One region of the Pseudomonas sp. GW821-FHT04C07 genome, then DNA from elsewhere that is predicted to be linked to it. Evidence: predicted binding sites of a transcription regulator. Region 1 holds the regulator's gene; the other holds the start of a gene.

Region 1 (15,762 bases):
AAAGGGTTCGTCATACATGAGAATCAGCGGATCGAGGGCAATGGCTCGTGCCAACGCGACGCGACGTTTCATGCCGCCCGACAGCTCGTCAGGCATCAAATCGATGGCACCCCGCAGCCCCACCGCCTGCAATTTGAGCAGAACGATGTCGCGGATCATTTCATCCGGTAATTGGGTATGAACGCGCAACGGAAAGGCAACGTTCTCGAAAACGTCCAGATCCGTGAACAATGCGCCGCTTTGAAACAACACGCCCATTTGCTTGCGCGCGTCGAACAGGTCGCTGCGCGATAGCTTCGGCAGGTTCTGACCGTTGACCCAGACTTCACCGGCGCTGGGCCGCAACTGCGCGCCTATCAGGCGTAACAGCGTGGTTTTACCGCAGCCGGAAGGTCCCATGATGCCGGTGACCTTGCCTCGCGGAATGCGAATATCAACGTTATTGAAGATGCTGCGCGCACCGTGCTTGAAGGACAGTCCCTTCAGCTCGACCGCGTAGGCGTTATCGGCACTCATCTAAACTCCTTGCGATGCAGCCTCTCACTAGGACGCCTGGCTCCCTAGGCAGGCCGAACTGGCGGCGAACTATATCACTGCTGATGCAGAGCGCCCAAGGCCGAAGCCGTGCCTGTTCAGGATCAAGACAGGCAAATCACGCAAAGCCCGACGAACTTACGTGAGGGAACTGATCATTACCGTTATAATCGCCGCCTTTTCATCTGGGTATACGATTTCTGATATGAGCCAATCCAGCGACCTGATTCAATCAGCACAACGTACCATTCGCCTCGAAACTGAAGCTGTAGAAAGCTTGCTGGCTCATATCGACGCAGATTTCGTACGCGCTTGCGAGATGATTCTGGCCAGCAAAGGCCGCGTGGTTGTGGTCGGCATGGGCAAGTCAGGGCACATCGGCAATAAAATTGCCGCAACCCTGGCCAGCACCGGCACCACTGCATTTTTCGTACACCCGGCGGAAGCCAGCCACGGTGACATGGGCATGATCACCCGCGACGACATCATCCTCGCCCTGTCCAATTCCGGCTCTACCAATGAAATCATCACCCTGTTGCCGCTGATCAAGCGCATGGGCATTCAGTTGATCAGCATGACCGGCAATCCCGAGTCGGCACTGGCCAAGGCCGCAGAGGTCAATCTCAATGTTCACGTCGAGCACGAAGCCTGCCCGCTGAACCTGGCGCCGACGTCCTCCACCACCGCAGCCCTGGTAATGGGGGACGCACTGGCGGTCGCCTTGCTTGAAGCACGGGGTTTTACCGCTGAAGACTTCGCCTTCTCCCATCCGGGCGGTGCCCTGGGTCGTCGCCTGCTACTGAAAGTGGAAAATGTCATGCACTCGGGCACGGAACTGCCTCAAGTGCCGCGCGGCACCTTGCTCAAAGACGCCTTAGTGGAAATGACCCGCAAAGGCCTTGGCATGACCATGATTCTCGAGGCCGACGGGCGTCTGGCCGGGATCTTCACTGACGGCGATTTGCGTCGAACACTGGATCGCACCATTGACATCCACAGCACCACCATCGATGAAGTGATGACCGTTCATGGCAAAACCGCGCGCGCCGAAATGCTCGCGGCCCAGGCCCTGAAAATCATGGAAGACAATAAAATCAGCGCACTGGTGGTGGTCGATAGCGATGATCGCCCGGTTGGCGCCTTGAATATGCACGATTTGCTGCGTGCGGGAGTAATGTAATGAGCACAGACCTACTGCTACGCGGCAAAAACATCAAACTCGCGGTTTTCGACGTCGACGGCGTACTGACTGATGGCCGCCTGTACTTTCTTGAAGACGGCAGCGAATTCAAGACCTTCAACACTCTCGACGGCCAAGGCATCAAGATGCTGATGGCCGCGGGCGTACAGACTGCCATTATCAGCGGCCGCAAGACCCCGGTGGTCGAGCGCCGCGCGAAAAATCTCGGTATTCCTCATCTTTATCAGGGCCGCGAAGACAAACTGGTGGTACTGGACGAGCTTCTTGCTCAACTCAACCTAAGCTATGAACAAGTCGCCTACCTGGGTGACGACCTGCCCGACCTTCCCGTGATTCGTCGTGTCGGTTTGGGTATGGCGGTCGCCAACGCCGCCAGCTTCGTTCGTGAACATGCGCACGGCATCACTCAGGCCCGTGGCGGCGAAGGGGCTGCGCGCGAATTTTGCGAGTTGATCCTGCGCGCCCAAGGCAGCCTTGAAGCGGCCAACGCCGCCTACCTGTAGAGCCACCTATGCTGAGCAAAAAGACTCGCAACATTCTGATTTTCGGAGTCATCACCGCCCTGTTCGCGGCCGTTGGCTACTGGAACATCAGCCCGGAACGCTTTCTCGAGCGGCCAGCGGCAGTCGTCGACGAAAACGCTATCGACTACTACGCCATCAACGCCCACAGTGTGCAGTTTCTGCCCGATGGCAAGTTGCAGTACGAAATGACTTCCGACAAGGTCGAACACCTGAAAGCGACCGAAGTGACGATGCTGACCAAGCCCGACTTGCACATCTATCGCGGCACTACTTTCCCCTGGCACGTCCAGAGCGAACGCGGCGAAGTCAATCCGGACGGCACTGAAGTAGAACTGATTGATTCGGTACGTATTGCACGTACCGACGAGAAAGATCGTACGACCATTATTACCAGTAGCCGTATGACCGTATTCCCTCAGAAGCAATATGCGCAGACCGAGCAAGCCGTTAGAATCGACGGCGCTGGTGGCGCGACTACTGGCAAGGGAATGAAAGCGTATTTGGAAGAAGGCAGGATGCACCTGCTATCGAACGTAAGAGGACAGTATGAGGCTCGTTAAAACCCTCCCTATTTTGCTCAGCCTGAGCGCAGCACTGGGAAGCGTGAGCGCCTGGGCTCTGCCGACTGATAGCCAGCAACCCATCCGCATTCAGGCCGACGACGCTCAGTTGGACGACAAGAATGGCGTGGCCACCTACAAGGGCGACGTGATCATTACCCAGGGCTCGATGAAGATCACCGGTAATACCGTGACCATCACTCGCACCCCGGCAGGTGAAATCGACGTAGTGACCTCGGTGGGCAACCTGGCTTACTTCGAACAGCTGCAAAAGGCGACTGATCCAAAGCCTGTCCAGGCTTATGGTGTGACCATTCAGTATCACGCCGCGCAAAACCGTATCGTGCTGATCGACAAGGCCAAAGTGATCAACGACGGCAACACCACCGAAGGTGAGAAAATCGTCTACGACACCGTCAAACAGGTCGCTAACGCCGGTCGCGCCACTGGCAACAAGGTCACCCAGCAACGTCCGCGGGTCGACATGGTGATCCAGCCGAAAAAGAAAACTGACGAGCAGAAGGCCCAGTAATGGCAACTCTGAAAGCTCAGCATCTGGCCAAGAGCTACAAGAGCCGCCAGGTCGTGCGTGACGTCAGTCTGTCCATCGACAGCGGCCAGATCGTCGGCTTGCTCGGCCCTAACGGTGCCGGCAAGACCACCTGTTTCTACATGATCGTCGGGCTGGTCCAGGCCGATCAGGGTCGCGTACTGATCGACGACCTGGACGTCAGCCACCAGCCGATGCACGGCCGCGCACGGGCCGGCATCGGCTATCTGCCGCAAGAAGCATCGATCTTCCGCAAGCTGTCGGTTGCCGATAACATCATGGCCATTCTTGAGACCCGCAAGGAACTCGACAAGGCCGGACGTCGCCAGGAGCTGGAAAGCCTGCTGCAGGAATTCCACATCAACCATATCCGCGACAACCTCGGCATGAGCCTCTCCGGTGGCGAACGTCGTCGCGTGGAAATCGCCCGAGCCCTGGCCACCGCACCGAAGTTCATCCTGCTCGATGAACCGTTTGCCGGTGTGGATCCGATCTCGGTGGGAGACATCAAGCAGATCATTCATCACCTGAAGGCCAAGGGCATCGGCGTGCTGATCACAGATCACAACGTCCGTGAAACCCTGGATATCTGCGAGACCGCCTACATCGTTAACGACGGTCAACTGATCGCCGAAGGCGACTCCGCCACCATCCTGGCCAACGAGCTGGTCAAGGAAGTGTATCTGGGCCATGAGTTCCGCCTGTAAGCGCTGAGGTGTTGGGCAAGTCGTCAGAGCGCCGCTATCAATAAAACCCTATAAATTTTATTGTTACCGCGCTTTAGGCAAACACGCGCCCTCAGGTGTTCAGCCAATAGTCAGAGCGCCAGTAGCAATGAGACCCTGTAAATTTTTATTGTTACCGCGCTCTAGGCAAACACTTCAGTTTCAGGCATATAATTTGCTTATGTTTGGCGCTTCGGCGCCCTGTAGTGGATGGCGCATGTGCGCCGGCAAATAAGGTGTTAAGCCCCTGCCATGAAACCATCGCTAGTCTTGAGAATGGGCCAGCAGCTGACGATGACACCGCAGCTGCAACAGGCCATCCGCCTGCTCCAATTGTCGACCCTGGACCTGCAACAGGAAATTCAGGAGGCACTGGAGTCCAATCCGATGCTCGAACGCCAGGAAGAAGGCGACGACTTCGATAACGCCGACCCTCTGGCCGACAACGTCGAGCAGAAAGCCAATACCGATGTTCAGGAACCCTCTTACCAGGAAACCGCCCCGACGGTGGATAACCTCGAGGAAGGCGACTGGAACGAGCGCATCCCCAACGAATTACCTGTCGACACCGCTTGGGAAGATGTTTACCAGACCAGTGCCAGCAGCCTGCCGAGTAACGATGACGACGAGTGGGACTTCACCACCCGCACATCGGCCGGTGAGAGCCTGCAGAGTCATTTGCTCTGGCAACTGAACCTGGCACCGATGTCCGATACTGATCGCCTGATCGCCGTTACCCTGATCGATTGCATCAACAATCAGGGCTACCTGGACGAAACTCTTGAGGAAATCCTCGAAGCCTTCGACCCGGAACTGGACATCGAACTGGACGAGATTGAGGCCGTCCTGCACCGCATCCAGCAATTCGAACCCGCCGGTATCGGTGCGCGCAACCTCAGCGAATGCCTGTTGCTGCAGCTGCGTCAAATGCCAGCCAAAACACCTTGGCTGAGCGAGGCTAAACGCCTGGTCACCGACTTCATCGACCTGCTTGGCAGCCGTGACTACAGCCAGCTGATGCGCCGTATGAAGCTCAAAGAGGACGAACTGCGGCAGATCATCGAGCTGGTGCAAAGCCTCAACCCGCGCCCGGGTTCTCAAATCGAATCCAGCGAAGCCGAGTACGTCGTCCCCGACGTCATCGTACGCAAGGACAACGAACGCTGGCTGGTGGAGTTGAATCAGGAATCCGTGCCGCGCCTGCGGGTCAACCCGCAGTACGCCGGTTTCGTGCGCCGGGCCGACACCAGCGCCGACAACACCTTCATGCGCAACCAGTTGCAGGAAGCGCGCTGGTTCATCAAAAGCCTGCAAAGCCGCAACGAAACCCTGATGAAAGTCGCCACCCAGATCGTCGAGCATCAACGGGGCTTTCTCGAGTACGGCGATGAGGCGATGAAACCGCTGGTGCTGCATGACATCGCCGAAGCGGTCGGCATGCACGAATCGACAATTTCCCGGGTCACCACCCAGAAATTCATGCATACCCCGCGCGGCATCTACGAACTGAAATATTTTTTCTCCAGCCACGTAAGCACCTCTGAAGGCGGTGAATGCTCGTCTACAGCGATCCGCGCGATCATCAAAAAACTGGTTGCAGCGGAAAATCAGAAAAAGCCGTTGAGTGACAGCAAGATCGCTGGTTTACTGGAGGCACAAGGCATTCAGGTAGCCCGTCGCACCGTCGCCAAATACCGCGAATCCCTTGGGATCGCGCCTTCGAGCGAACGTAAGCGTTTGATGTAACGGGCCACGCCACAGCGTTCCAGTGGCAGGCATTTCTGCCTGCCGCTTTATGCACTGGCAACGAAGGAGAAGCTGTATGCAAGTCAACATCAGTGGACACCAACTGGAAGTGACCGAACCCCTGCGCATCTACATCGGCGAAAAACTCGAACGATTGGAAAGGCATTTCGACAAGATCACCAATGTGCAAGTCACGATGACCGTCGAAAAGCTGAAGCAGAAAATCGAAGCTACCTTGCATATCCCCGGCAATGAAGTGGTCGCCAACGCCGAGCATGACGACATGTACGCGGCAATCGACGCACTCACCGACAAGCTGGATCGCCAACTCAAAAAGCACAAGGAAAAGACCCAGAGCCTCCTCCAGGGCGCAACAGGTCGTTAACACTCCCAACCCATGATTCGACTTGAAAACATCCTGACCCCCGGCCGTTCTTTGGTGAACGTGCCGGGCGGCAGTAAAAAGCGCGCCCTCGAGCAAATTGCCAACCTGATCAGCCGCGAAGTGCCGGATCTGGGGATGCAAGATGTCTTCGAGAGTCTGATAGCCCGTGAAAAACTTGGTTCAACCGGTTTTGGCAACGGCATCGCCATTCCCCACTGCCGCCTCAAAGGCTGCGAATCGCCCATCAGTGCCTTGATGCACCTGGACGCCCCCATAGATTTCGACGCCATCGATGGTGCTCCGGTCGACCTGCTGTTTGTCCTGCTGGTCCCGCAAGCCGCTACCGATGCGCATCTGGAACTGCTTCGGCAAATTGCCAGCATGCTTGATCGCAAGGAAGTGCGCGAAAAACTTCGCAGCGCCGCAACTAATGAAGCCCTGTACCAGGTTGTCCTGGACGAGCAGAACGGTCATTAATCATGCGTTTGATCATTGTCAGCGGCCGATCCGGCTCCGGTAAAAGCACCGCCCTCGATGTATTGGAGGACAACGGTTACTACTGCATCGACAACCTGCCGGCCGGCCTGCTTCCGGAATTGGCCGAACGTGCGTTGATTCACACTGAACTGGCGCAACCGCTGGTTGCGGTTTCCATCGACGCCCGTAACTTGCCCAGCCATCTGTCGCGCTTTCCGGAGCTTTTGGAAGAAGTGCGCAGCCGGCACATCCAATGCGACGTGCTGTATCTGGACGCCGACGAGGAAACCCTGCTCAAGCGATTCTCGGAAACCCGTCGACGCCACCCCCTGAGCACCGCCAATCGGTCGCTCGCCGAAGCCATTGATGATGAAACCAACCTGCTTGGGCCGATTGCCGACCTCGCTGATCTGAAGCTCAACACCACCCATCTGAACCTGTATCAACTGCGCGATACCATCAAACTTCGCCTGCTGAACCAGCCGGAGCCGGGCACGGCGTTTCTGGTCGAATCTTTCGGCTTCAAACGCGGAATGCCGGTCGATGCTGACCTGGTATTCGATGTGCGCTGCCTACCCAATCCATACTGGAAACCGGAGTTGCGCGATCAGTCCGGGCTGGACCAGCCGGTTGCCGAGTATCTGGCTGCTCAGCCGGATGTCGAAGAAATGTTCCAGGATATCTCTGCGTATTTGCTGAAATGGCTGCCCCGCTTTGCCGCCAGCAACCGCGCCTACGTCACCATTGCCATTGGCTGCACCGGCGGGCATCACCGCTCCGTCTACCTGACCGAACGTCTGGGCCAGGCTCTACAAAAGTCCCTGAAGAACGTCCAGGTTCGCCACCGCGACCTAAGCTAAAGGATTCACACCGCGATGCCCGCTCTGGAAATTGAAATCATCAACAAGCTGGGTTTACATGCCCGAGCATCTGCCAAGTTTGTCGGCGTAGCAGGTCAATATCCCTGCCAGATAAAAGCCGGACGTACCCCTGAATCCATGGTCGATGGCAAAAGCATCATGGCCATGATGATGCTCGCTGCCGGTAAAGGCACCAAAATCCATCTGTGCACTGAAGGCGAACAAGAACAGGAAGCGCTGAATGCACTGGTTGCGCTGATCAATAACTTCTTCGACGAAGGCGAATAAAAGCTCGGCGGCCCGAGCCTTCGGCGGCGCCTACGCAAGCGCGGTATTCATGACTGTCATCAGACAGAACCCGATACACAGCCCCAGGCTGGCCAGCTTGTCGTGGCCATTGCGCCGTGACTCCGGGCTCACCTCGTGAGTCACCACCAGCAGCATCGCGCCTGCAGCCAACGCCAACCCCAGAGGCAAGAGCAACTCGGCCAGACTCACCAGCCAGGCACACAACAACGCGAAGACCGGCTCAACCAAACCTGAAGCCGCGCCGACCAGGAACGCCTTGACCCGCGACATCCCTGCCCCGGCTAATACCAAAGCGATCACCAAACCTTCCGGCACATCCTGTAAAGCGATGCCCATGGCCAGACTGTCGGCGTCGGGCATCCCACCGCCGGCAGACACGCCGACCGCCATGCCTTCCGGGATGTTGTGAGCAATGATGGCAAATACAAATTGCCAGATCCGCGGAGCAATCACCGGATGCTCCCACAAAAAAAGGCGCGCCTCCCATTGGGTGACGCGCCTTCGCTTGAAGCTGCGGTCGTTTAGCTACCGGCCACTGTCATCCGCTCGATCAGCACTGACCCCGTACGAATATTGCTGCGCAATTCCAGGTCATTACCAACGGCGATGATCTGCTGGAACATGTCACGCATGTTGCCGGCGATGGTCACTTCTTGCACGGCGAACTGAATCTCGCCGTTTTCCACCCAGAAACCCGAGGCACCACGGGAATAGTCGCCAGTCACCATGTTCAAGCCCTGACCCATCAATTCGGTGACCAGCAGCCCGCGCCCCATGCGCCGCAGCAGCGCAGCCTGGTCTTCATCGCCATGGCTAACGAACAGGTTATGCACGCCACCAGCGTTGGCGGTGCTCGGCATGCCCAGTTTGCGACCGGAGTACGTGCCCAGCACGTAAGAAACCAAATGACCGTTCTCGACGAAAGGTTTGGCGTAAGTTGCCAGACCGTCGCCATCGAAGGCCGAACTGCCCAGGCCACGCATCAGGTGTGGCCGCTCATCCAGGGTCAGCCATTCAGGGAACAGCCGTTGGCCCAACGTACCTTCGAGGAACGACGATTTTCGGTACAGATTGCCGCCGGAGATCGCCCCGAGAAAACTGCCGAACAAACCGCCAGCCAGTTCTGCGGAAAACAGCACCGGCACTTCGCAGGTTGGAACCGGACGCGCGCCCAGACGACTGGCCGCCCGTTGCGCAGCACGCTGGCCGATGCTGACCGGATCAGCGAGCAGTTCGCCCTGGCGATTCACGTCATACCAGTAATCGCGCTGCATCTGGCCATCGGCTTCGGCAATCATCACGCAGCTCAGGCTGTGACGGGTCGACGCGTAACCGCCGATAAATCCGTGACTGTTGCCATACACACGGCAACCCTGATGGGTGCTCAGGGATGTGCCATCGGCGTTCTTGATTCGGCTGTCGGTGGCAAACGCCGCCGCTTCACAGGCCAGTGCCTGCTCAATGGCTTGCTCCGGAGTGATGTCCCAGGCGTGGAACAGGTCGAAGTCCGGCAGATCCTTGGCCATCAAGGCTGCATCGGCCAAACCTGAGCTTTCATCTTCCGAGGTGTGTTTGGCGATGGCCAGGGCGGCGGCGACGGTTTCGCGAATCGCCTCCAGACCGCTGGCCGAGGTGCTGGCCGAACCTTTGCGCTGGCCAACATACAAGGTGATGCCAAAGCCCTGGTCACGGTTGAACTCAACGGTTTCGACTTCCCGCTGGCGGACCGTGGTCGACAGCCCCTGCTCCAGAGAAACCGCGACTTCACAGGCGCTGGCGCCCTGGCGTTTGGCCTCGGCGATGATCTGCTCGACTTGTTCTTGCAGTGCCGGCAAGGCTTGTGGACCGACGCTTTCAACTGCACTCATGGTTTTCTCCACTCAAATTCTGCGTTCGGCTGGGGCCTTCGAGCGACCGGGCCGGACAAGCGGCCCCCGACTGGTTATCATGGCGGCGTTTCTTTGCGGACTGCCACCATGGTTGATTCTTACGACGACTCCCTCGACGGGGGAGAAAAAAGCAAATCCCAGGTCAAACGCGAGCTGCATGCTCTGGTTGATCTTGGCGAGCGCCTTACAACACTCAAGCCTGACTTGCTGGCAAAACTGCCATTGACCGACGCCTTGCGCCGGGCTTTGGCTGAAGCGCCCAAGCACACCGCGAATATCGCGCGTAAACGGCACATTCTGTTCATCGGCAAACTGATGCGCGATCAGGACACTGACGCCATTCTGGTGTTGCTTGATCAACTCGACGCCTCCACTCGGCAGTACAACGAACGTTTCCACGGTCTGGAACGCTGGCGCGATCGCTTGATCGCGGGCGATGACGGTGTCCTGGAGAAGTTCGTCATCGACTACCCGGACGCGGATCGCCAGCAACTGCGCTCCCTGATCCGTCAGGCCCAGCATGAGCTTGCGCAAAGCAAGCCACCTGCTGCCAGCCGAAAAATCTTCAAGTACATCCGTGAGCTGGACGAGACACAACGCGGTCTGCGTTAGTCTTCGACCCCGGGTGGGTTGTACCGCTTCGCGGTTCACCCACCCAAGGCTCCCTCTCAAGCTCAAGCGCCCGTGCCACCCACGGTGATCGCGTCGATCTTCAAGGTTGGCTGGCCGACACCCACCGGCACCGACTGCCCATCCTTACCGCATGTCCCTACCCCGCTGTCCAGCGCCAGGTCGTTACCGACCATCGACACTTTGCTCATCGCTTCCGGCCCGTTACCGATCAACGTCGCACCTTTGACCGGCGCGGTGATCTTGCCGTCTTCGATCAGATAGGCCTCGCTGGTGGAGAACACGAATTTGCCGCTGGTGATGTCCACCTGACCGCCGCCGAGATTGGCGCAGTAGATACCCCTCTTCACCGAGGCGATGATTTCGGCCGGATCGCTTTCACCAGCGAGCATGTAAGTGTTGGTCATCCGCGGCATTGGCAAGTGCGCATATGACTCACGACGACCGTTGCCAGTGCGGGCCATGCCCATCAGGCGGGCATTGAGCTTGTCCTGCATATAACCTTTGAGCACACCGTTTTCGATCAGAGTAGTGCACTCGGTCGGAGTGCCTTCGTCGTCGACGCTCAAGGAACCGCGGCGACCGGCCAAAGTGCCATCGTCGACGATGGTGCAGAGCCTGGAAGCAACCATTTCGCCCATGCGGCCGCTGTAAGCCGAACTGCCTTTACGGTTGAAGTCACCTTCCAGGCCATGACCTACCGCTTCATGCAACAGCACACCCGACCAACCGGAACCGAGGACCACCGGCAACGTACCGGCCGGTGCCGCAATCGCCTCGAGATTGACCAGAGCCTGGCGCAATGCTTCACGGGCATAACCCATGGCGCGGTCCTCGCCAAGGAAGTAACGGTAATCGGTACGACCGCCACCGCCGTGACCACCGCGTTCGCGGCGACCATTCTGTTCGACGATGACGCTGACATTGAATCGCACCAAGGGACGCACGTCTGCCGCCAGACCGCCGTCGGTGGATGCGACCAGAATCCGCTCCCAGACCCCGGCCATGCTCACGGTGACTTGTTGGATGCGCGGGTCCAGCGCCCGGGTCGCGGCATCGACGCGCTTGAGCAGCTCGACCTTCTCGGCACGGCTGATGACTTCCAGCGGGTTATCCGGCGCATACAGTCGGGCGACATCCTGGGTACTGAACGCCTGCACGGTGCCATTCTGCCCGGCACGGGAAATCGAACGGGCAGCACGGGCGGCCAGGCCCAGGGCTTCGAGAGTAATGGCATTGCTGTAAGCAAAACCGGTCTTCTCGCCCGACTGCGCACGCACACCGACGCCTTGGTCAAGGTTGAAGCTACCTTCCTTGACGATGCCGTCTTCCAGCGCCCAGGACTCGGAAATCTGTCCCTGGAAATACAGGTCGGCGGCATCGATGCCCGGCCCGGCCAGATCGCCGAGCACTGCTTGCAGGCTTTCAATGGTCACGCCACCCGGCGCTAAAAGGTGTTCACTGACTGAGGACAACAACTCGCTCATATGCTTTGCGCCTTAAATTCATCGTTCTGAGGCAGGTCGCTGTGCGCCCTGCGAGAAAAAGCGCCGATGGCTGGCCACCGGCATCCGCGCCCTGATGGACGCCTGTTCGCTGCTATCGCGCTCGGCCAGCAGCACAGCCTCGCCCTGATCCTGCTCGGCCAGCACACGCCCCCAAGGGTCGATAATCGCTGCATGGCCAAAGGTTTCTCGCGCTCCCGGGTGAATCCCACCCTGGGCAGCTGCCAGCACATAACACTGGGTCTCGATTGCCCGTGCGCGGATCAGCACCTCCCAATGAGCCGCACCGGTCACCGCGGTAAATGCAGAGGGCGCGGTGATCAACTCGGCACCGGCTGCGCGTAACTCACTGTACAACTCCGGGAAGCGCAAGTCGTAGCACACCGTCAGGCCCACTCGGCCGACAGGTGTGTCTGCGACCACCACCGCATCTCCATGAGCATAGTCATCCGACTCACGATAACGACCGCGATTGTCGGCCACATCCACATCGAACAAATGCAGCTTGTCGTAACGCGCCACCGCCTCACCGTGTTCGTCGATCAACAAGGAGCAGGCATTGACCTTGCCGTCGGGTTGATCCTGGGGCGGCAACGGCAATGTGCCGGCCACTATCCATAACTTGAGGTCGCGAGCGGTCTGTTTCAACCAGGGCAGGATCGGACCGCTGCCCAAGGCTTCGGCACGACCAATGTCGGCAATATCACGGCGGCCCATTGCAGCGAAGTTTTCCGGCAGCACCGCCAGCCGGGCACCGCCAGCCGCTGCTTGCTCCAGCAAGCGCCGGGCCTGGACCAGATTGGCCAGAACATCGCTCTGGCTGACCATTTGAATCACCGCAAGAGACATGGCGTATCCTTTTTCGGTTGGTTCTGCACGCCCGGTGCAGACTCTGCAAAACCCTGTGTAGCAGCTGGCGAAGCCTGCGTCTGCGGCGTACGCGGTTAACCAGAAGAATCGCAGTGTCAGACTTTACGGCCGCTACGCAGCCGGACGTAGCCTGGCGGCAACTGCTACAAAAAACGCATGGAGTCATGCTACTCCCATAGCCCCAGGCGTGGTTTTTCAAAAAGGCTTGTCGAAGGTGATTTTCGGTTCTTTCCACGGGCCTTTGACGTTGTATTTCACACTGGCGAAACGGGACACGCTATCACCGATAAGCTTGTCGATCAGGAACAATGCCCCGCCAATCGCCGGCGCACCGACGATTAACGCGGCGATCGGCAGGTTGTTGGTCACCGGCAACGTCACCAACAGCTTGGCATCGACCTGATCGGCAACCAGGTCCAGCGTGCCATTGAGTTCCAGATTGCTCGACGGTCCGGTCAGGGTGATCGGTTCACGGGTAACGTACACCCCGTTACTGGCCACCAGCAGGCCTTTTACCCGGTCGTAACTCAAGCCTTTCCCGAACAGGTCAGAGAAATCCAGACGCAGACGTCGACCAATCGAATTGAAGTTAAGCAAGCCGAACACCCGCAAGGCCTGTGCACCGCCCTCTACTTCAACGAACTGACCTTTTCGCAACGTTGCATCAAGGCTTCCGGAGAAGCGCTTGAGTCCGACCCAGGCCGGAGAGCCGGGCCAACGACCGTCCACATCCATATGAAAATCTTCACTGGTCACGGTGGGGGCAAAGCCCCAGCCCTTCAGCACATCCGCAAGATTCTTGCCGCCCAGACGCCCCTTGTACCAACTGCTGCTGGCCCCTGGCGGGCCCTCCCAGCCGCCTGTGCCCTGCAACACCATGCCCTTGAGGCCCAGATCCAGACTGTTGAGTGCAATACCTTTGGCGGTAGGGCGTACCTTGAGCGACCAGCCGCCAATCAGATCATTACCCTGGAACAACTGGACGATGGAGATATCCAGCGCCGGGATGTTCCCGGGATCGACTGACGCCAGCGGGTCCGGAGAATTTTCGTCGGCCTGAACGGTGGGATCTATGGCCGGCAAACGCACATATTGCAGATCGATTGCCACCGCAGCGTCCTTGGCGTCGGGGATGCCGACACTGCCTTTGGCCTGTTGGCTATCGATCTGCAAAGCCCAAGAGGCCTGTTTGCGATTCAACTGCAACGAGACCTTATCGAGTGTGCTGCCAAACCCGATGAGCTTGCTCACCTGGACGTCGGCACTGCTCAACAGTTGCCTGGCGCTGTCGCCGGGGGCCTGGCCGGCATAGCGATCGACCAAGGTTTTCCAGGGCTCGATATCCAGCTCCGACAGCACACCGCGCACACGCAAGCCTTTAACATCCGGCAACACTGCATTGTCGGCGCCCAGAAACAGCTCGCCGCGCCCATCGGCAATGCCGCCGCTCGGCGCTGCGAAGGTGAAGTTGGCGAGGTCGCCGTAGTTGACCCAATAACGCCGCTCAGGCCCTTGCAGGGTCATCCGAAACACGGTGTCGCGGCCTTCACTGGCCGGCATGCCGAAAGGTGCAGGCAGATCCACCGCGACGCCCTTAAGGCTGGAGTTGACCATGAGCTGGCTATCCGCGCCGTTAAGCGTCAGTTGCAACTGATAAGGAATGTCGCCGGAAACTGGTAACGGCTGGCTGACTTTCAGCCACTCGGTGAGTTTCTTCACCGTGACCTGACCCTTGGTAACGACGCGGGTGTTGAGGCTGCCCGCTTTGCCATCGGCAAAAATCTGCGCGGTAATCGGCCGATCGAAAGCTTGCGCTGTAATGCCCTGCCCGCTCAAACCCTTGCTGCTGTCAAAGCGGAAATCACCCTTGAGCTGGCTCAGTTCAAGTTCGGGTTCGCTCAGCTTCAGCCGAGCCTTGGCGGTCTTGAAGTCCACCAGGATTTTCGGCAACTCGCCTTTGGCCAGCGGAATATCCAGCTTCAACTTGCCCTGCAAGTCACCTTCCCCCTGCCAACCGGCAAAAATCGAGTCGGTGCCGATCGGCGCTTCCTGCAGAATCTTCAAACCGTCGCCCAGGCCACCCGCAAACTCGCCGTCGAGAAACAGGCGGCTGGTTTGTCCGGCGGGTACATGGGGAATATTGACGTAGATGTCGCGAACCTGGGTGTCGAGCAATTGGCCTTTGCTTGCCAGAATTCGTACGCCGCTGTCTTCGATAAACACATCACCGCTGACCTTGCCGACGTGCGGCCAACCCGGCTGGAACGCCAGTTCAGCGTCGTGAACCTTGAAGAACAGGCTGATACTGCGCGCGTTGTCGATGGCACCGTGGTTCAGCGAGCCTTGGTACTGGAAGAAGCCTTCATCCACCGCGCCCTTGAGAATTGCCGTACGCAACCACTCATCCAGAGCCGGACTGAGGACTGCCGGCAGATACTTGGCGGTGTAACGACCGTCGCCCTCGACCAGACCGACCCGCAGGTCCATGTAGTCTTCCTGGGTATGATCGAAATGCAGACGGATCAGGAAATCGCCGGCGATCTTGCCCTCCTCGCCCAGCACTTTCAGGTACGGCGCGATCAGGGTGAAGCCTTCTTTGTCGAGCTTCCAGGTCAGCCGCGCATTGGCCTGGATGTACTGCCATGGCTTGGCGAAGATCGGGTCCAGGTGCAGGGAAAAATCCTTGCTGTCCATACGCAGCTCGCCCTGTCCAAGGTCGCCGCTGATGCTACCGCTCACATTACGTGCCGCCGGAGCGCCGTGATAAGCGTTGAAGCCAACCCGCTCCAGGTTGGCGGCGAAACTCAAACGCTGGTCGTCGGTTGCCTGTGGGCGATAATCGACCAGCACATTGCGCAGGGCGCCAGTGACTTTGAGGTTGTCGATCACCACTTCGACATTGTCCGGCACCGGTACCAAGGCATCCAGCACAGGTGTGATCGGCGTCAGGTCAAGGCGATCAGCCTGGACATGCCAGCGTTCTTCGGCTTTGTCGGT
Region 2 (15,762 bases), on a different contig from region 1:
TGCTTTTTTTCGGGATTGATGAGCCGGAGCATGAAGCCGTACCGCGGCATTTCCGCTCGCCCATACAAATGAGGTCATTGAGGCAGTTCTCAAAAAACTATTGGTGGGTTGTGAGCATAGGTGCGGCATTCACCCTTGCGCGTTTCAGTGAAGCTTTCCTGATCTTGCGTGCCCAGCAATTAGGGTTCTCTGCTACCTGGGTTCCTCTGGTCATGGTGGTGATGGCGGGGTTTTATATGCTGTCGGCCTATCCGGTTGGAAAATGGTCAGACAGTATCAGCCGCACGGCGTTACTCAGCGTCGGTCTGGTGCTGCTGATTCTTGCAGATGTGGTGTTGGCTTATGCCGGGTCCGTCAGTATGGTTCTACTCGGTGTCGCCTTGTGGGGGCTGCACATGGGCTTCAGTCAAGGCATTCTGGCGACGCTGGTAGCGGACACGACACCTCCCAATCTTAAAGGCACAGCCTTTGGACTGTTCAATCTGGTCAGCGGGATTGCTTTGCTGTTAGCCAGCGTCATCGCCGGCGGACTCTGGCAGGTATACGGCGCCGCGGTAGCTTTCTACGCGGGGGCGGCATTTTCAGCAGCAGCGCTGATTCTACTGCTTATCCAACAACGCATTTACGGGGCCAGGAGTCAAAGATAGCCAGCCTGGTTTTCGGTGGCTAGCTGGTGTTTGCGGTAATCGCCAGGACTCTCGGAGTACCCCGCAGTCCCGGCCTGAGGCGATATTTCATCGCCTCTTCCTCGCCGAATCCCACTGCCACAAGGCGAGTCAGCGATTCGGTTAAAGCATCGTTTGCGCAGTTGCCCGTCTGTATCCCATGACACCCCAGGCGCATGGCGATTAACGCGGCTGCCCAGTCGACTTGACCGGTAAAGCACTGTCAGTTTGAGCGTTCGACATCGCTGGAAGCGGCTTTCTGAGTGCTCGCTACAGCCTTGGCATGTTCAGACGTCTGGTAGTGCGCCATCGAGGCATCTCGCGCAGCATCCATCCGGGCCATTACCCGGTCGCTGCCACCTGCGGCCATCGCAGCCACAGACGCGCCCATCAGGGTAACGATCAACAACGCTTTAAGGGTTTTCATGGGGGATCTCCAATACTCGGGTTCTGCCAGCAAGAATGTTTGTTGGCTTAAGCTTTAGGCTTGAGCTCATCCTAGTGGCGCCCGTATTTCAGCCCGTTCCCCGCCACATGAATTTTTTGACAGGTTCGCCAAGCCTGACTTTTGCGGCTGTTCCCCCAGGTCAAAGAGCAAACGGCGGTTAAAGCCGCAGGCCGCGTTGTACGTATAGGTGCACTCAAGTATGGAGAGATCGTAAAGTGGGGTGTCTGTCAGGTCCTCATCTCTCATCAAGGAGTATCGGGTGCAGTTTTTGTCAGTTCAGCAGGGCAGCTACGCCGGCGCCGCGCTATTGCGTGATGCTTTGCCGCGAGCCCGGCCATGATCAGCGCCGGGCTACTTTCGCCGCAAACCCTTACTGTCGGCTGGTTGTTGTACGTGCCGGTGCTGGTCTGGGCGATTCTGCGCTCGCCGTGGGTCGAGCTGTTCACTGATAGCCGCCGTCAGCATTTGCTGTTTGGTACGGTGTTCGCGCTGTTCATTTTGTGGCTGGTGCGACGGGACTTCGATACTGGCGTGTCTTACCACTTTATCGGCATGACCGCGGTGACCTTGTTGCTGGACTGGCCATTGGCAATCGTCGGTGGCTTGATCGCGCAACTCGGGCTGGTCGCGTTGGGCCGTCAGGATCTGGCGGCGGTTGGGGTCAACGGCACTTTGTTGATCCTGCTGCCGGTGCTGGTCACCGAATGCTGTGCGATCCTGGTGGAGCGAGCGCAGCCGCGTAGTCCCTTTGTGTATATCTTTTGCTCCGGCTTTTTTGCGGCGGCACTCTCGGCGTTGTTGTGTCTGTTGCTGGCGCTCGGCTTGCTGTGGTTCGACGAGCGCTTCGCCATGCCCGAATGGCTGGAGGATTTTGTCGGCTATCTGTGGCTGATCATTTTCCCCGAGGCCTTTATCAACGGCATGGTGGTGAGTGCCCTGGTGGTGTTCTGCCCTGAGTGGCTGGAGACTTTCAATCGCACGCGCTACCTGTCGGCACCGTGGAAAGACGACGGGCCACGGGAGTAAGAACCTTGATCCGGATCAAGGACTCAAATCACGGCTCCCGGCATGCTCTGGAAAATCTTCAGGAGCACGGTCATGAGTGTCTACGAATGGGCAAGGCAGGAACTGCGCAGGAGTCTGGATACGGCGCAAGAAGTGGGCTTTGATCCGGGGTTGAGTCTGCGCGCCTTGCTCAGTGCTGTGGTGCAGCAGAGCAAGGGCATACGCAGCGTCGAGGATCTGGCGGATGAGTTGCAGTTTCTGGCCGAGAACCTCGACGAGGGGCAGGATTACGGTTTTATGCGGCCGTGATTTTCTAATTAGTGCGTACGAGGATCGAAGTCCTCGGAGAACATCTCGTCTTCGGCATCCGGGCTGACCGGGATCTTGTGTTCTTCGGCGGCCCAGGCACCCAGGTCGATCAGTTTGCAGCGGTCCGAGCAGAACGGCCGGTTGAGATTGGTTGCGCTCCATTCCACAGGGGCACCGCAGGTTGGGCATTCGACGGTCAGGGTTTGGCTCATGACTGGCCTCCACGCAAAGTAAGATAAAAGTGATGCAGGCGTTCGACCTCGCTGTGCAGCCAGTTTAGATCGCGGTCATTGACCAGTACATCGTCGGCATGGCGCAAGCGTTCTTCACGGCTGGCCTGGACTTTGAGAATCGCCTGGACCTGTTGCTCGCTGGTCTGGTCGCGCAGCAGGGTTCGCTCGATTTGCAGTTGCTCTGGCGCATCGATCACCAGGACACGTTGAGCCAGCGCGTACTGTCCGGATTCGACCAATAGCGGCGACACCAGAATCGCGTAAGGCGACTGGGCCTTGGCCAAATGACTGGCGATCTCCTGACCGATCAGTGGGTGCAACAGGGATTCGAGCCAGCGCCGCTCTTCAGGAACTTCGAAAATCAGCCTGCGCAACGCCGCACGATCCAGTTGACCATCCGCTTGCAGCACGCCCGCACCGAAGTGCTCGGCGATTTTCGCCAGTGCCGGACGCCCCGGCTCGACAACCCAACGAGCGGCATGATCGGCATCGACCAGATGCACACCGAGGTCAATGAAGTGCTGAGCCGCGGCACTTTTGCCGCTGCCGATCCCGCCGGTCAGGCCAAGAATCCAGGGTTTGATAACAGAGGTAGTCATTTGAAACCGACAGACTGCAAGTAGGAGTCGGTTATTTGACCACCCCAGAGCAACGCAATCCAGCCGGCAATTGCCAGATAAGGGCCGAAAGGAATTGGCGTCGAAGTTTGCGCGTTACGCACGCGCAGCAAAATCAGGCCCAGAACGGCGCCGGCCAAGGATGACAGCAGAATCGTCAGCGGCAGAATTTGCCAGCCGCCCCAGGCACCGAGCATCGCCAGGAGCTTGAAGTCACCAAAGCCCATACCGTCCTTGCCAGTGAGCAGCTTGAACAGCCAATACACCGACCACAGGCTCATGTAGCCGGCCACCGCGCCCCACAAGGCGTCGTGTAAGGACACGAACAGGCCGAAGCTGTTGACGATCAAGCCCAGCCAAAGTATCGGTAGAACCAAGGCATCTGGCAGCAGTTGATGGTCGGCATCGATCAAGCTCATCGCCAGCAAGCCCCAGCTCAAGATCAATACCAGCCCCGCCTGCCAGCCAAAACCGAAATGCCAGGCGACGAAGGCAGAAAGCAGTCCGCAGGCCAGTTCGGTGACCGGGTAGCGTTTGCTGATAGGGGCCTTGCACTTCGCACAGCGGCCTCTCAATAGCAGATAGCTGAGGACGGGGATATTTTCCCAGACCCGAATCGGCTGAGCGCAGTGCGGGCATTGAGAGTGGGGCAGCAGCAGGTTGTAGGTCGGGCCTGGCGCCTCTGGCGGTAAGCCCAACACATCATGGGCTTGCTCCCTCCATTCGCGTTCGAGCATTTTTGGCAGGCGCCAGACCAGCACGTTGAGGAAGCTGCCGATAATCAGTCCCAGGACCAGCACTGATACAACAAAGGCCAGCGGATAGTTGGCCAAAAAATCGTTCAAGGGCATATTCAGATCGCTGAGCCGAGTTGGAAGATGGGCAGGTACATGGCTACCACCAGACCGCCGACGATAACGCCAAGAGTCACCATGATGAACGGCTCCATCAGACTGGTCAGGTTATCGACCATATTGTCGACTTCACCCTCATAGTAAGTTGCGACCTTTTCCAGCATGTCGTCCAGTGCACCCGATTCTTCGCCAATGGCGGTCATCTGGATCGCCATGTTCGGGAAGACGCCGCAAGTGCGCATGGAGAAATTCAGCTGTATGCCGTTCGAGACATCCTGCCTGATGCGATTGACCGCATTCGTGAACACGATATTGCCTGTGACGCCAGCCACCGAATCCAGAGCTTGCACCAGTGGTACGCCGGCAGCAAAGGTGGTGGAGAGTGTGCGGGCATAACGAGCCACGGCTGATTTGTACATCAGCGTGCCCACCAGCGGCAGTTTTAGCAGGCTGACGTCCAGCCAGTCACGCAAGCGTTGTGAACGTTTGCGCGTATGCCGGAAACCAAATACCACAGCGACAATCCCGACCAGCACCAGTAGCCACCACTGCTGCATGAACTCCGAGAGGGCGATGACCATCTGGGTGAAGGCCGGGAGTTGCGCACCTAAACCTGAAAATACCGTCTGGAATTGCGGGACCACCTTGACCAGCAGAATGCCAGTCACAATGCTCGCGACGAAGATCACGGCCAAGGGGTAGGTCATGGCTTTCTTGGTCCTGGCTTTGAGGGTTTCACTTTTTTCCTTGTAGGTTGCCACCCGCTCCAACAAGGTTTCCAGAGCTCCGGCCTGCTCACCGGCGTCCACCAGGTTGCAGTACAGGTCATCGAAATACTGCGGTTTTTTGCGCAGCGCCGCGGCAAAACTGTTGCCGGCCGCGACTTCCTGTTTCACCTCGCTCACCAATTTGCGCATGTTGGGGTTATCGAAACCTTCACCGATGATGTCGAAGGACTGCAGCAACGGTACTCCGGCTTTCATCATGGTCGCCATCTGACGGGTGAACAGAGCGATATCCACGGGTTTGATGCGTTTGCCGGCGTTAAAGATCGAGCCGTTTTTTTTTCGTACTTTGCCCGGGCTAATGCCTTGCTTGCGTAACTGCGCCTTGATCAGCAGCGGATTATGGCCGCTCAGTTCGCCGGTCATTTTGGTGCCTTTTCTATCGGTACCTTCCCACGCGTAAACACTGACTTTTACTGCTTTGACTGCCATCGTTCAGTCTCACCACTTTATCGATCCCGGCTCGCCCCACCGTGTTGGCAGGGTGTTGACCCGCAAGTCGATGGATTTGATTTATAGCGTAGTCGGTCAGATCAGCAAGCCAGCGGCAGGCGAGTGACAAAAAGTGTCATTTTGTGCAGTTTCTGGGGATAAGGGCGATGCGCCAGCAGCCTCGCGCACCCGCAGACAAAGGCCCAACGTGTTTGGCATGCACTGTGCGTTGACCTGTATAGGTCATCAGACTTCACTTAATGCCTGGAGCTTGTCTATGAATAGTCAAAAAGGGTTTACCTTGATCGAGCTGTTGATCGTGGTCGCGATCATCGGCATTTTGGCCACCTTTGCGTTGCCGCTTTATACGAAATATCAGGCGCGGGCCAAGAGTACGGCCGGTCTGGCAGAGATATCCGCGCTGAAAGTTTCATTTGAAGACATCATCAATCAGGGCACCGATCCGACATTAGCCTTGGTGGGCGGCACCGCTACTACGTCTAACTGCACAATGACCGCATCAGGTACCGCCTCGACGGGTGCAGGCACAATTGCTTGCACGATTCTGAATGCTCCGGGCCCTGTGCTGAGCAAAACCATCACTATCACCCGCACACACGACGAGGGCTGGAGCTGCTCTACCACTGTGGAGCCTGAGTACTCTCCAAAAGGTTGTGCTGCCAGCGGTACGTAGCGTTCTCGCAAGCCGGTAAACCAGTAAGAAGTGCCCCGGCTAGTGAAGTCAGGGCACTTCTTATGGGGAAAATCGAAGATGAACCGAGGGTGATCAGCGGAGTCGTTTCAGTCTATTCATAGCAGGTTAGATCAAACCGTAAATGGCCAGAAACTCAGGGTGTCAGGAACTTTTGTGATACTCGCAACTTGCATGCAGATTACATACAGGTCATGCAATCTGCACGATTCAGGAACTTTGCTTATATCTCAATACATTGATTTTCAAGTATTTATTTTTATCCTGGAGTTGGCACAACGCCTGCTATATCTCTGCTAGACCCTGTCGCCAAAGCACGGCGCAGGCTTTCTGGAAAAACAGGAGTTACTCGTATGAAGAGGTTCGCTATCGCTGCCGCTACGGCAACCGCTCTGACCCTGACCATGGCCAATGCTGCTTTTGCCCAGACCACTCAAACCACCCAGTCGCCAATGCTTGTGGCTGCTGGTGAAATGGCGAAGGTCAAGGAAGTCACTTCTGACACCTGGATCACGACTAAAGTGAAAAGCGATCTGGTAACCGAGAAAGGTATTCCTGGCACTGACATCAAAGTTGAAACCAACAAAGGCGTGGTTTCTTTGTCCTCGACTGTTCTTGTAACCGACGCACAGAAAAAAATGGCAGTGGATATCACCAGGAAAATCAAAGGCGTAAAAGCCGTATCGGCTGACGGTCTGAAAGCCGAGTAGGGTTCAAGCTTCTCGCCTGGGCTGGGAGAAGGGGACGACAGGCGCTCCAGCAGTACGCCTGTCATTCCTCCAAGGTTCATGCCAAAAGCCATGCAGACGTGGTCATTACAGACTCCGGCACTGAGTGTCGGAGCTTGTTTTATTTGAAGCGCAGCGTATCGGCCTGAGCCTGGCTGGCGGCAGAGGCCAATGCCAGGCTGAGCAAGAAGCGTGTTTGCATGTTTACTCGCTGTCCAGATGCAGCGGCGTGATTACCCGACCATCACTTTGAGCTTGCCCAAGATTAGCGTCGATGAAGTAAACCCGATCGTCAGCCAACTGCCCTTTGTCCACCAGAAAGTCCTTGATGCTGCTGGCCCGATCTTGTCCCAGTTGACGTAGGAGAGCGTCGCTTTCGCTCCAGAATTTAATCAAACCCTCACGCAGCTTTGCCGTGCGTTCGTCGCGGCTCAGTTGCGTCCATTCGGCCGGTGGCTGTGTTTTCAGGCGGGTGCGATAGATGCCTTCGAGCAACGGCGCCTTTTCGCTGTCCGGCACCTCTAACAGCGAGGCTTGCGCAGGGACCTTCTCACCGCGGCGTTGAAGCATTTTGTAGTAGTTGTATTGATATTCACGCTCTAGCCGCTGTTCGGCGATCGGTGGGCCGTCACTGCTCTGGGCGCTGGTGCCTTCAATCTCCAGTTTCAGGGCCGGGCGCTCTTTCAGGGCGTTGGCCAGTTTGGTCAACGTCGATTCGGAGTCCTTACTCAGGTCACTGGAGCCTGGAGCGAACAACACGCTGCCGAGATCTTCCGAGCCGCCGCCGCCGCCGCCGCCGCCGCTGACCAGACCGCCAATAAACTTGAACGGAGCTTCAACCGCTCGCAGCACCAGATTGCGCAGGGTCTGCCAGATGACCGGCATCACGCTGAACTGGGGATTGTTCAAGTCACCGCTTATCGGGAGCTCGATGGAAATTTTTCCGTCCGAGTCTTTGAGCAGTGCGATTGCCAGGCGAATCGGCAGGTCTACGGCATCCGGGCTGTCGACTTTTTCACCCAGTTGCAGTTGCTCGACCACCATTTTGTTTTCGGCTTTCAACTGACCTTTGCTGATCAGGTAATGCAAGTCGAGATTGAGTCGGCCCTTGCGAATGCGGAAACCGGCGAACTTGCCGGAGTAGGGCGTCAGGGTTGTCAGCTCGACACGTTTGAAGCTGGTGGCGATATTCAGCGCCGCCATTGGGTCGAAGGGGTTCACGCTGCCTTTGATGGTGACCGGGGCGTAACGGTCGACCTTGCCTTTGATATCGACGCTCGCCGGCTTTGCCTGGCGGCTGTCGATGGTGCCGATCTGACCATTGAGCTGTTGAATGGCGGTGGCGAAGTTTGGTGTCAGGCTCAAGTCGGCGAAGTTGGCCGAGCCGTCGTTGATGGCGATTTCACCAATATGGATACCCAGCGGTTTTTCGTTGCTGGTGGCGGCCGGTTTAATGGCGCTTTTGCTGCCGTTGTCAGCTGGCTGCGGGATCAACAGATCATCGATATTGGTGGTGCGGTCATCGTTGATCATGAAGCGCACGTATGGCTGTAACAGGTTGACCTTGGTGATCGACAGGCTGTCGCCGTGTTGGTAATTCAACCCTTCGAGCACCAATTGCTGCCACTTGAGGAAGTCGCGGGTCTTCAAGGTATCCAGGGTGTGCAACTGATCGACCTGAGCCCGACCGGTGACGTTGAACGCCAACGGCTCGGTGCTTTTGAGATTGACTGCCAGATCACTGCCAAGCATGCCGCTGCGCAGCTCCAGGCGAATGAATGGACTGATATAGGACTGGGCGACGCGCAGGTCGATGTCTTTGGTCTGCACCTGCAGCCTGGCACTGACCGGGCTCAGATTGACTTCGCCGCTTGCCTGGATCTTGCCCTGCTTGCCCAGCCCGGTATCGAGCTTGAGGGTGAAAGGCGACTGATTGAGGCTGTCGAAGTTTTGCAGGTCCAGATTCAGCGGGCCGAGTTCCAGCTCCACCGCTGGTTGTGCCTGGCGATCCGCCAAATGGACCTGGTAGTTACGTAGTTGCACGTCCTTCAACAGGACCTTCCAGGGTTTGTTTGGGGCGCTCGGTGCCGGCTTGGGCGAGTCGGCTGCTGCCGGAGCACTGGCAGGCTCCGGTTTCGTAGCGGGCTTGGCCGGTTGGCTGGCAAAGAGTTTCTGCCAATCGAGTTGACCATCGGCTTCGCGGGCAGCCCAGGTTTCCAGTTTCTGGCTGCGGATCTTGCCGACGATTACTTGCTGCTTGAGCAGATCGACCGAGGTCTCGCTGACATCCAGCCGCTCCAGGCGTGCCAGTGGCCGGCCGTCGGGCGCTTTGATTGCAAATGGCGCCACGCTTAGCGAGGTGTCGCTGAGCAGCAATTCGGTTTCTTTGGCCAGGTTGAGTTTGTAATGAGTGCTGAGGTTCAGGATTCCGTCTTCGAGCACCAGCGGCACGGCATCGCGCACGTACGGCCACCAGACTTTCATTTTGCCGTCGGTGACTTTCAGTGTGCCTTCGGAGGCGATCGGCACCAGGCTGAAATTGCCGGTCCAGTCGAGATGCCCACCTTCGGGACCTGCCGCGACCAGGGTCATGTCGGCATTGTCATTGGGCAAGGTGCTGAGGTTTTTCAGTTCGAGGTCGAGCGTGTTGTAAAGAAATTCGATGGGCTCGCTTGGGCGCGCATCCTGGAAATGCACATAGCCACCTGCCAGCTTGATGCGCTCAATGCGCAGCGGGAATGGTTTGGCTTGAGGATCGACAGGTGTCGGCTCGCTGGCGGGCAGTTTGAACAGTCCCAGCAGATTGAGCTTGCCGTCTTTGCCGAACAGGATTTCGGTCTTGGGCTTGTCCAACTCGACATCGGCCAAGTGCAGTGCACGGGTCCAGAGGCTGTCGATCTGCAGATTGGCGTACAACCGTTCGAAGCCGATTTGCTCCTTTCCCGGCTCACCGATATTCAGACCCCACAAGGTCAGCTCCAGACTGAAGGGGTTGAGCTCGATCCGATTGATGTGTGCCGGGACTGTTGCGTAGTTGGCCAATTGTTGATTGACGACTCGCAAGGCGATGCCCGGCAATATCAGAAACCCCAGCAAGCTATAAAGGGCGAGAGCGGTCAGCAAGGCGCCAATAGCGCGAATCAATCCTTTGGGCATCTGGGGTGTCATCTATCTGAATCGGAAGTGCGTTGGAGTATGGCACGCGTTTCCGGTTCCAAAGCAATCGCCGTTATCAGGATTTTTTCTGATTTTGACAGGCGACTCAAAGTTGCAGAATCAGCGTTTTCAAGGGTGGTTGCTGATCCATGGAAGGGAAGTCGCTGCCCGGGATCAGTACCTGCCAGTCGCGCACCGGACGCCCGGCCTTTTCAGCACAGCGCAGTACCTGTTCTCGCCAGTCGTCCATGCTGACCTTTGCCAGATTGTTGCAGCAGATCAGTACGCCATTTTCTGCGGTGCTCAGCAGGGCCGGTTTGAGCAGGCTTTGATAGTCGCGCAACAGGTCAACGGTGCCAAAAGCACTTTTGGCCCAGGCGGGTGGGTCGAGCAGGACCAGGTCGTATTGGCGCTGTTCCAGGCGTGGATAGCTCGGCAATTTGTGACGGCGCTGAATGATTGGCAAACCGGCCAGTTGACGGATCGCTGCAAAATAGTCGGACTGAATGAACTGCATTTTCGGCAATTGTGGATTGAGCTGGCCGTTCTCACGGCCGACCGCCAGATTGCCCTCGGCAAAGTCCAGATTGCACACCTCGCTGGCGCCGCCAGCGGCTGCGCTCAAGCCGACGCCGCAGGTGTAGGCGAACAGGTTCAGTACGCTTTTACCGGCGCTGTGATCTTTGACCCAGCCACGAGCATTACGCAGATCAAGAAACAACAAAGGGTCCTGTCCGGCATGACGGCCGCGGACGCGGTAGTTCAAACCCCATTCGTGGCCGATCATATCTTCCAGGGCGGCGTCTTCGGCACGGTAGACCGAGTCTTCCCGATCGATGCGCGAATTGCCCCGGGAGCGGTCGTTGTAGACCAGCAGGGTGTTCAGGTCCAGATGCTGATTGATGGTTTCATGCAGTTGCAGCAGTGCGTCGCGCTCCAACGGCTGGTGAAAGCTTTGCACCAGCAGTTGCGGGCCGTAACGGTCAATGGTCAGGCCGCCGGCACCTTCCTGGCTGCCATGGAACAACCGATAGCAGTCGGTGCCTTGCTGATGCAGTTCAGCGAGCAGGTCTTTGCGATGATCGAGGGCGGCGCGCAGCGCCTGATTCAAGGAAGACATGCCGGGCGCCTTGCAAGGTGATTGGGCGCGGCAGTCTATCAGTTTCACCGCAGCCCCTGTAGGAGCAGCCGGTCGACGCTCCTACAAGGCGGGGAGAACTAGCGCTCGATCGCCAATGCCACACCCTGACCGCCACCGATGCACAAGGTTGCGAGGCCTTTTTTCGCATCGCGTTTGATCATCTCGTGGAGCAGGGTCACCAGCACACGGCAGCCTGAGGCACCGATCGGGTGGCCGAGGGCAATGGCGCCGCCATTGACGTTGACCTTGCTGGTATCCCAACCCAGTTCCTTGCCGACCGCCAATGCTTGTGCGGCAAAGGCTTCGTTGGCTTCGATCAGGTCCAGTTGATCCAGCGTCCAGCCGGCCTTGTCCAGGCAGCGACGTGTGGCGCTGACGGGGCCGATGCCCATGATTGCCGGGTCAACGCCTGCGTTGGCATAAGCGCTGACTTTCGCCAGCACTGGCAGTCCGAGAGCGCGGGCTTTGGCGGCGCTCATCAGAATCACTGCGGCGGCACCATCGTTCAGTGACGAGGCGTTGCCGGCGGTGACCGAGCCGTCTTTCTTGAAGGCGGGTTTGAGCTTGCTCAGGGATTGCGCCGTGGTATGGGCCCGTGGCTGCTCATCGGTGGTGAAGGCGAGCGGGTCACCTTTGCGCTGGGGGATCAGGATCGGAGTGATTTCATCGACGAAACGCCCGGCTTCGATGGCCGCCACAGCTTTCTGTTGCGAGGCTGCGGCGAACGCATCCTGTGCTTCACGGCTGATGTCGTACTTGGCCACCAGGTTTTCCGCGGTGATCCCCATGTGGTAATCGTTGAAGGCATCCCACAAGCCGTCGCTGATCATGGTGTCGACGATCTGGCCGTGGCCCATGCGCAAACCGGTGCGTGCGCCGGGCATGACATAGTTGGACAGGCTCATGTTCTCCTGACCGCCGGCAATGATCACTTCGGCATCGCCGCAGCGAATGGCCTGGGTCGCCAGATGCAGCGCCTTGAGGCCCGAACCGCAGACCTTGTTCAGGGTCATGGCGGGAACGGCGTGAGGCAGGCCGGCCTTGATCGCGGCCTGACGGGCAGGGTTTTGCCCGGCGCCAGCGGTGAGGACCTGGCCCATGATCACTTCGTCGACCTGCGCACCGTCCAGACCGGTTTGCGCCAGCAACTGAACGATCACCGCAGCGCCCAGATCAACGGCAGAAATATTCGCCAACGAACCCTGGAAACTACCCACAGCGGTCCGGGTGGCGGCAACGATTACGACGTCTTGCATGGCACAGGTCCTCTTTATTGTTGGATGTCACCTCGGTTCGCGGCCGACCTTGTGAAGCGGGGAGCTCGTGCCTGAGGCGTTGACGATCAAGACCGCATGGTTGCACACAAAACCTGAGCGGTTCCAATCGCGAACCGGCCGGTCGCGTTTTGTTCATGCCGTCTCAGGTCTGCAAACCCATGCGGCGCCGGGCACGATGCACCGAGCCGTTGCGCACCGCCCAGCGCAGCAACGGCGCACTGCGGTTGACGCTGGCGCGGATCAATTGGCGTTGCAGCGAGCCTTGGCTGACACCCAGCATGTCGCTCGCCCAGTCTGGTAACAAATCGATACCGGCCTGCATCATCAGCGCACCGAAGGGCTTGGCCAAACGGCTCGGTGCCGGGGCGTCCAGCAGTAGGCGCAGCACTTCGTGGCTGCGCTCATCGCACACCAACTGTGGGCGGATTCGTACAAGGTAGTCGGCAATTTCCTGGCGTGAACGCGGTACATCCTGGGCACCAAGGCGCTCGGCGACCACGGCGATTTCCGCGTAGTAACGATCCTGATCGGCCGGCGACAGATTCGGGTTGCGGTAGCGCAGGTGAGCGGTGAGGAAGTTGCTCACCTCAGCCACGTGCACCCAGGTCAGCAGCTGCGGGTCGCTGGCCGCATAAGGCTGGCCATCGGGCGCGGTGCCGACCACTTGCAGGTGGATGGTGCGAACCTTGTCGATCAGCCACTCGGCGTCCTGTCGAGAGCCGAAGGTAGTGCCGGAAATAAACTGCCCGGTACGGCGCAGTCGGCCGAGCATGTCCTCACGGAAGTTCGAGTGATCCCAGACCCCGGCCAGCGCCAGTGGATGCAGGGCTTGCAGCATCAAGGCGCTGATGCCGCCGATCAACATGCTGCTGAAGTCACCATGCACTTGCCAACTGACCGAATCCGGGCCGAACAGACCGGGATCGCCCTTGGGGTTCTCCAGATCAAGCTTGCCGAGGGACAGGCCGCTCAGGCTCATGATCTGGGTTTCGATACGACTACGAATGAATTCCATGACTGCTCGGTTGTTACAGCGCTAAGCAAGGCGCGGCGTTGGCCGCGCAGGTTTATTGGTTCAGGCGTTTGTCGATCAGACCCTCGACCACGCTCGGGTCGGCCAGGGTCGAAGTATCGCCCAGGCTGTCCAGTTCATTGCAGGCAATCTTGCGCAGAATCCGTCGCATGATCTTGCCCGAACGGGTTTTCGGCAAGGCCGGTGCCCACTGGATCAAATCCGGTTTGGCGAAGCTGCCGATTTCTTTGCTGACATGCGCCAGTAGTTCTTTCTTCAGTGCGTCACTGGGTTCGATGCCATTCATCGGTGTGACAAAGGCATAGATCCCCTGGCCTTTGACGTCGTGGGGGTAACCGACGACTGCGGCCTCGGCGATGCTGTCGTGCAGAACCAGCGCGCTTTCTACTTCAGCGGTGCCGATGCGGTGCCCGGACACGTTGATCACGTCATCGATACGCCCGGTGATCCAGTAATCGCCGTCGTCGTCGCGACGGGCGCCGTCGCCAGTGAAGTAATAGCCCGGGTAGGGTTTGAAGTAGGTTTCAAGCATGCGTTTCGGGTCGCCGTAGACGCTGCGGATCTGCGCCGGCCAGCTGGCCTTGATCACCAGTATGCCGCTACCGGCGCCGCTGATTTCCTTGCCTTGTTCGTCCAGCAACACCGGTTGTACGCCGAACATTGGCTGGGTGGCGCAGCCGGGTTTGATTCGGCGGGTGCTGACCAGCGGGCTGAGCATGATGCCGCCGGTTTCGGTCTGCCACCAGGTATCGACGATCGGACACCGTTGCTCGCCGACGGCATTGAAATACCATTCCCAGGCTTCCGGGTTGATGGGTTCACCGACAGTGCCCAACAACCGCAGGCTGCTGCGCGATGTCTCTTGCAACGGCTCTGTGCCTTCACGCATCAGCGCGCGCAATGCGGTGGGCGCAGTGTAGAAGATGTTGACGTGATGTTTGTCGATGACCTGCCAGAACCGCGAGCTGGTCGGGTAGTTCGGCACGCCCTCGAAGATCAGTGTGGTCGCGCCATTGGCCAACGGCCCGTAGACGATGTAGCTGTGGCCGGTGACCCAGCCGACATCGGCGGTGCACCAGAAGACTTCGCCGTCACGGTAGTCGAATACGTACTTGAAGGTCATCGCCGCTTGCAGCAGGTAGCCGCCAGTGGTGTGCAGTACACCTTTGGGTTTGCCGGTGCTGCCAGAGGTGTAAAGGATGAACAGTGGGTCTTCAGCGCCCATTGGTTCGGGGGGGCAGTCGTCACTCATGCTGCGTAGGGCCTGGTGATACCAGAGGTCACGGCCTTCGACCCAGTTGACCTCATTTTGGGTGTGCTCGACCACCAGCACCGTGCTGACGTCCGGACAGCTGAGCAGGGCTTTGTCGACGTTCTTTTTCAGTGGGACAAGCTTACTGCCGCGCACGCCTTCATCGGCGGTGATCACAGTGCGACAGTCGGCGTCGAGAATCCGGTCACGCAGGGCGTCCGGGGAAAAACCACCGAAGACCACCGAGTGCACCGCGCCAATGCGTGTGCAGGCGAGCATGGCGTAGGCGGCTTCGGGAATCATCGGCATGTAGATACAGACCCGGTCGCCTTTTTTAACGCCACGACTTTTCAGTACGTTGGCCAGGCGGCAGACGTTGTGATGAAGTTTTTTATAGGTGATCTGCGCCGATTCGGCGGGGTCGTCGCCTTCCCAGATGATCGCGATCTGGTCGCCGCGCTGTTCAAGATGGCGGTCGATGCAGTTGTAACTGACGTTCAGTTGGCCGCCCGCGAACCAGCTCGCCGCGCCGGTTTTCAGATCCGCGTGGTGAACGCTTTGCCACGGTGTTGACCAGTCGAGGAAACGCTTGGCCTGATCAGCCCAGAAGATGTCGGGTTGCTCGATGGATTGGCGGTACAGGCGCTGGTAGTCGTCCTGACTCAGTTGCGCAGCCCGGCGGACGGCATCGGCTTTGGGGAAAGTGCTGATATCGAACATGACGGTTCCTTATTCTTGTTTTGCGACAAGTGATAAAGATGCGCCGAGTAGCAGGTGGGTTCAAGAGGGGGAAGAAGCGACTCTGTAGGAGCCGAGCTTGCTCGCGATGAACGATAACGCGGTGTACCTGATACACCGCGGCGTCTGCATCGCGAGCAAGCTCGGCTCCTACGGGAGCAAGTTTCAGATTACCCGCGGTGACGACCGCGGAAGTAGTTGATCAGGCCCTGGGTGGATGCGTCTTCGGCCAGGGTTTCTTCGCTGCCGACCAGACGGTTGTAGACGCCTTTGCCCAGCTCTTTACCCAGCTCCACACCCCATTGGTCGAAGGCGTTGATGCCCCAGATCACGCTTTGCACGAAGACTTTGTGTTCGTACATTGCCACCAGTGCGCC

Evidence for each region. The regulator sigma-54, encoded in region 1, starts transcription at its own class of promoters, with help from an activator protein. The targets are predictions, from matches to a motif close to ANTGGCATNNANNTTGCTNT.
Region 2: AC07UI_RS28605 (pilin) is a predicted target of sigma-54. The motif match lies at 5,560-5,579, and genes of this name have one in related genera.

Annotation. Positions count from the first base shown of each region.
Region 1 is NZ_JBWKTM010000017.1:98,858-114,619, forward strand. It holds gene AC07UI_RS26010 (ATP-binding cassette domain-containing protein) at 1-516, opposite strand, end outside; gene AC07UI_RS26015 (KpsF/GutQ family sugar-phosphate isomerase) at 740-1,714, shown strand; gene AC07UI_RS26020 (KdsC family phosphatase) at 1,714-2,238, shown strand; gene lptC (LPS export ABC transporter periplasmic protein LptC) at 2,247-2,819, shown strand; gene lptA (lipopolysaccharide transport periplasmic protein LptA) at 2,806-3,351, shown strand; gene lptB (LPS export ABC transporter ATP-binding protein) at 3,351-4,076, shown strand; gene AC07UI_RS26040 (RNA polymerase factor sigma-54) at 4,347-5,840, shown strand; gene hpf (ribosome hibernation-promoting factor, HPF/YfiA family) at 5,917-6,225, shown strand; gene ptsN (PTS IIA-like nitrogen regulatory protein PtsN) at 6,238-6,702, shown strand; gene rapZ (RNase adapter RapZ) at 6,705-7,562, shown strand; gene AC07UI_RS26060 (HPr family phosphocarrier protein) at 7,578-7,850, shown strand; partial or broken gene AC07UI_RS26065 (ZIP family metal transporter) at 7,881-8,333, opposite strand; gene pmbA (metalloprotease PmbA) at 8,393-9,739, opposite strand; gene yjgA (ribosome biogenesis factor YjgA) at 9,848-10,372, shown strand; gene tldD (metalloprotease TldD) at 10,435-11,877, opposite strand; gene AC07UI_RS26085 (carbon-nitrogen hydrolase family protein) at 11,896-12,744, opposite strand; gene AC07UI_RS26090 (YhdP family protein) at 12,961-15,762, opposite strand, start outside.
Region 2 is NZ_JBWKTM010000024.1:10,361-26,122, forward strand. It holds gene AC07UI_RS28565 (MFS transporter) at 1-647, shown strand, start outside; gene AC07UI_RS28570 (co-regulatory protein PtrA N-terminal domain-containing protein) at 889-1,092, opposite strand; gene AC07UI_RS28575 (energy-coupling factor ABC transporter permease) at 1,450-2,139, shown strand; gene AC07UI_RS28580 (hypothetical protein) at 2,212-2,427, shown strand; gene yacG (DNA gyrase inhibitor YacG) at 2,436-2,639, opposite strand; gene coaE (dephospho-CoA kinase) at 2,636-3,259, opposite strand; gene AC07UI_RS28595 (prepilin peptidase) at 3,256-4,128, opposite strand; gene AC07UI_RS28600 (type II secretion system F family protein) at 4,131-5,348, opposite strand; gene AC07UI_RS28605 (pilin) at 5,626-6,042, shown strand; gene AC07UI_RS28610 (BON domain-containing protein) at 6,414-6,770, shown strand; gene AC07UI_RS28615 (DUF748 domain-containing protein) at 6,993-9,944, opposite strand; gene AC07UI_RS28620 (class I SAM-dependent rRNA methyltransferase) at 10,051-11,064, opposite strand; gene AC07UI_RS28625 (acetyl-CoA C-acetyltransferase) at 11,163-12,341, opposite strand; gene AC07UI_RS28630 (oxygenase MpaB family protein) at 12,505-13,377, opposite strand; gene acs (acetate--CoA ligase) at 13,430-15,367, opposite strand; gene pgi (glucose-6-phosphate isomerase) at 15,556-15,762, opposite strand, start outside.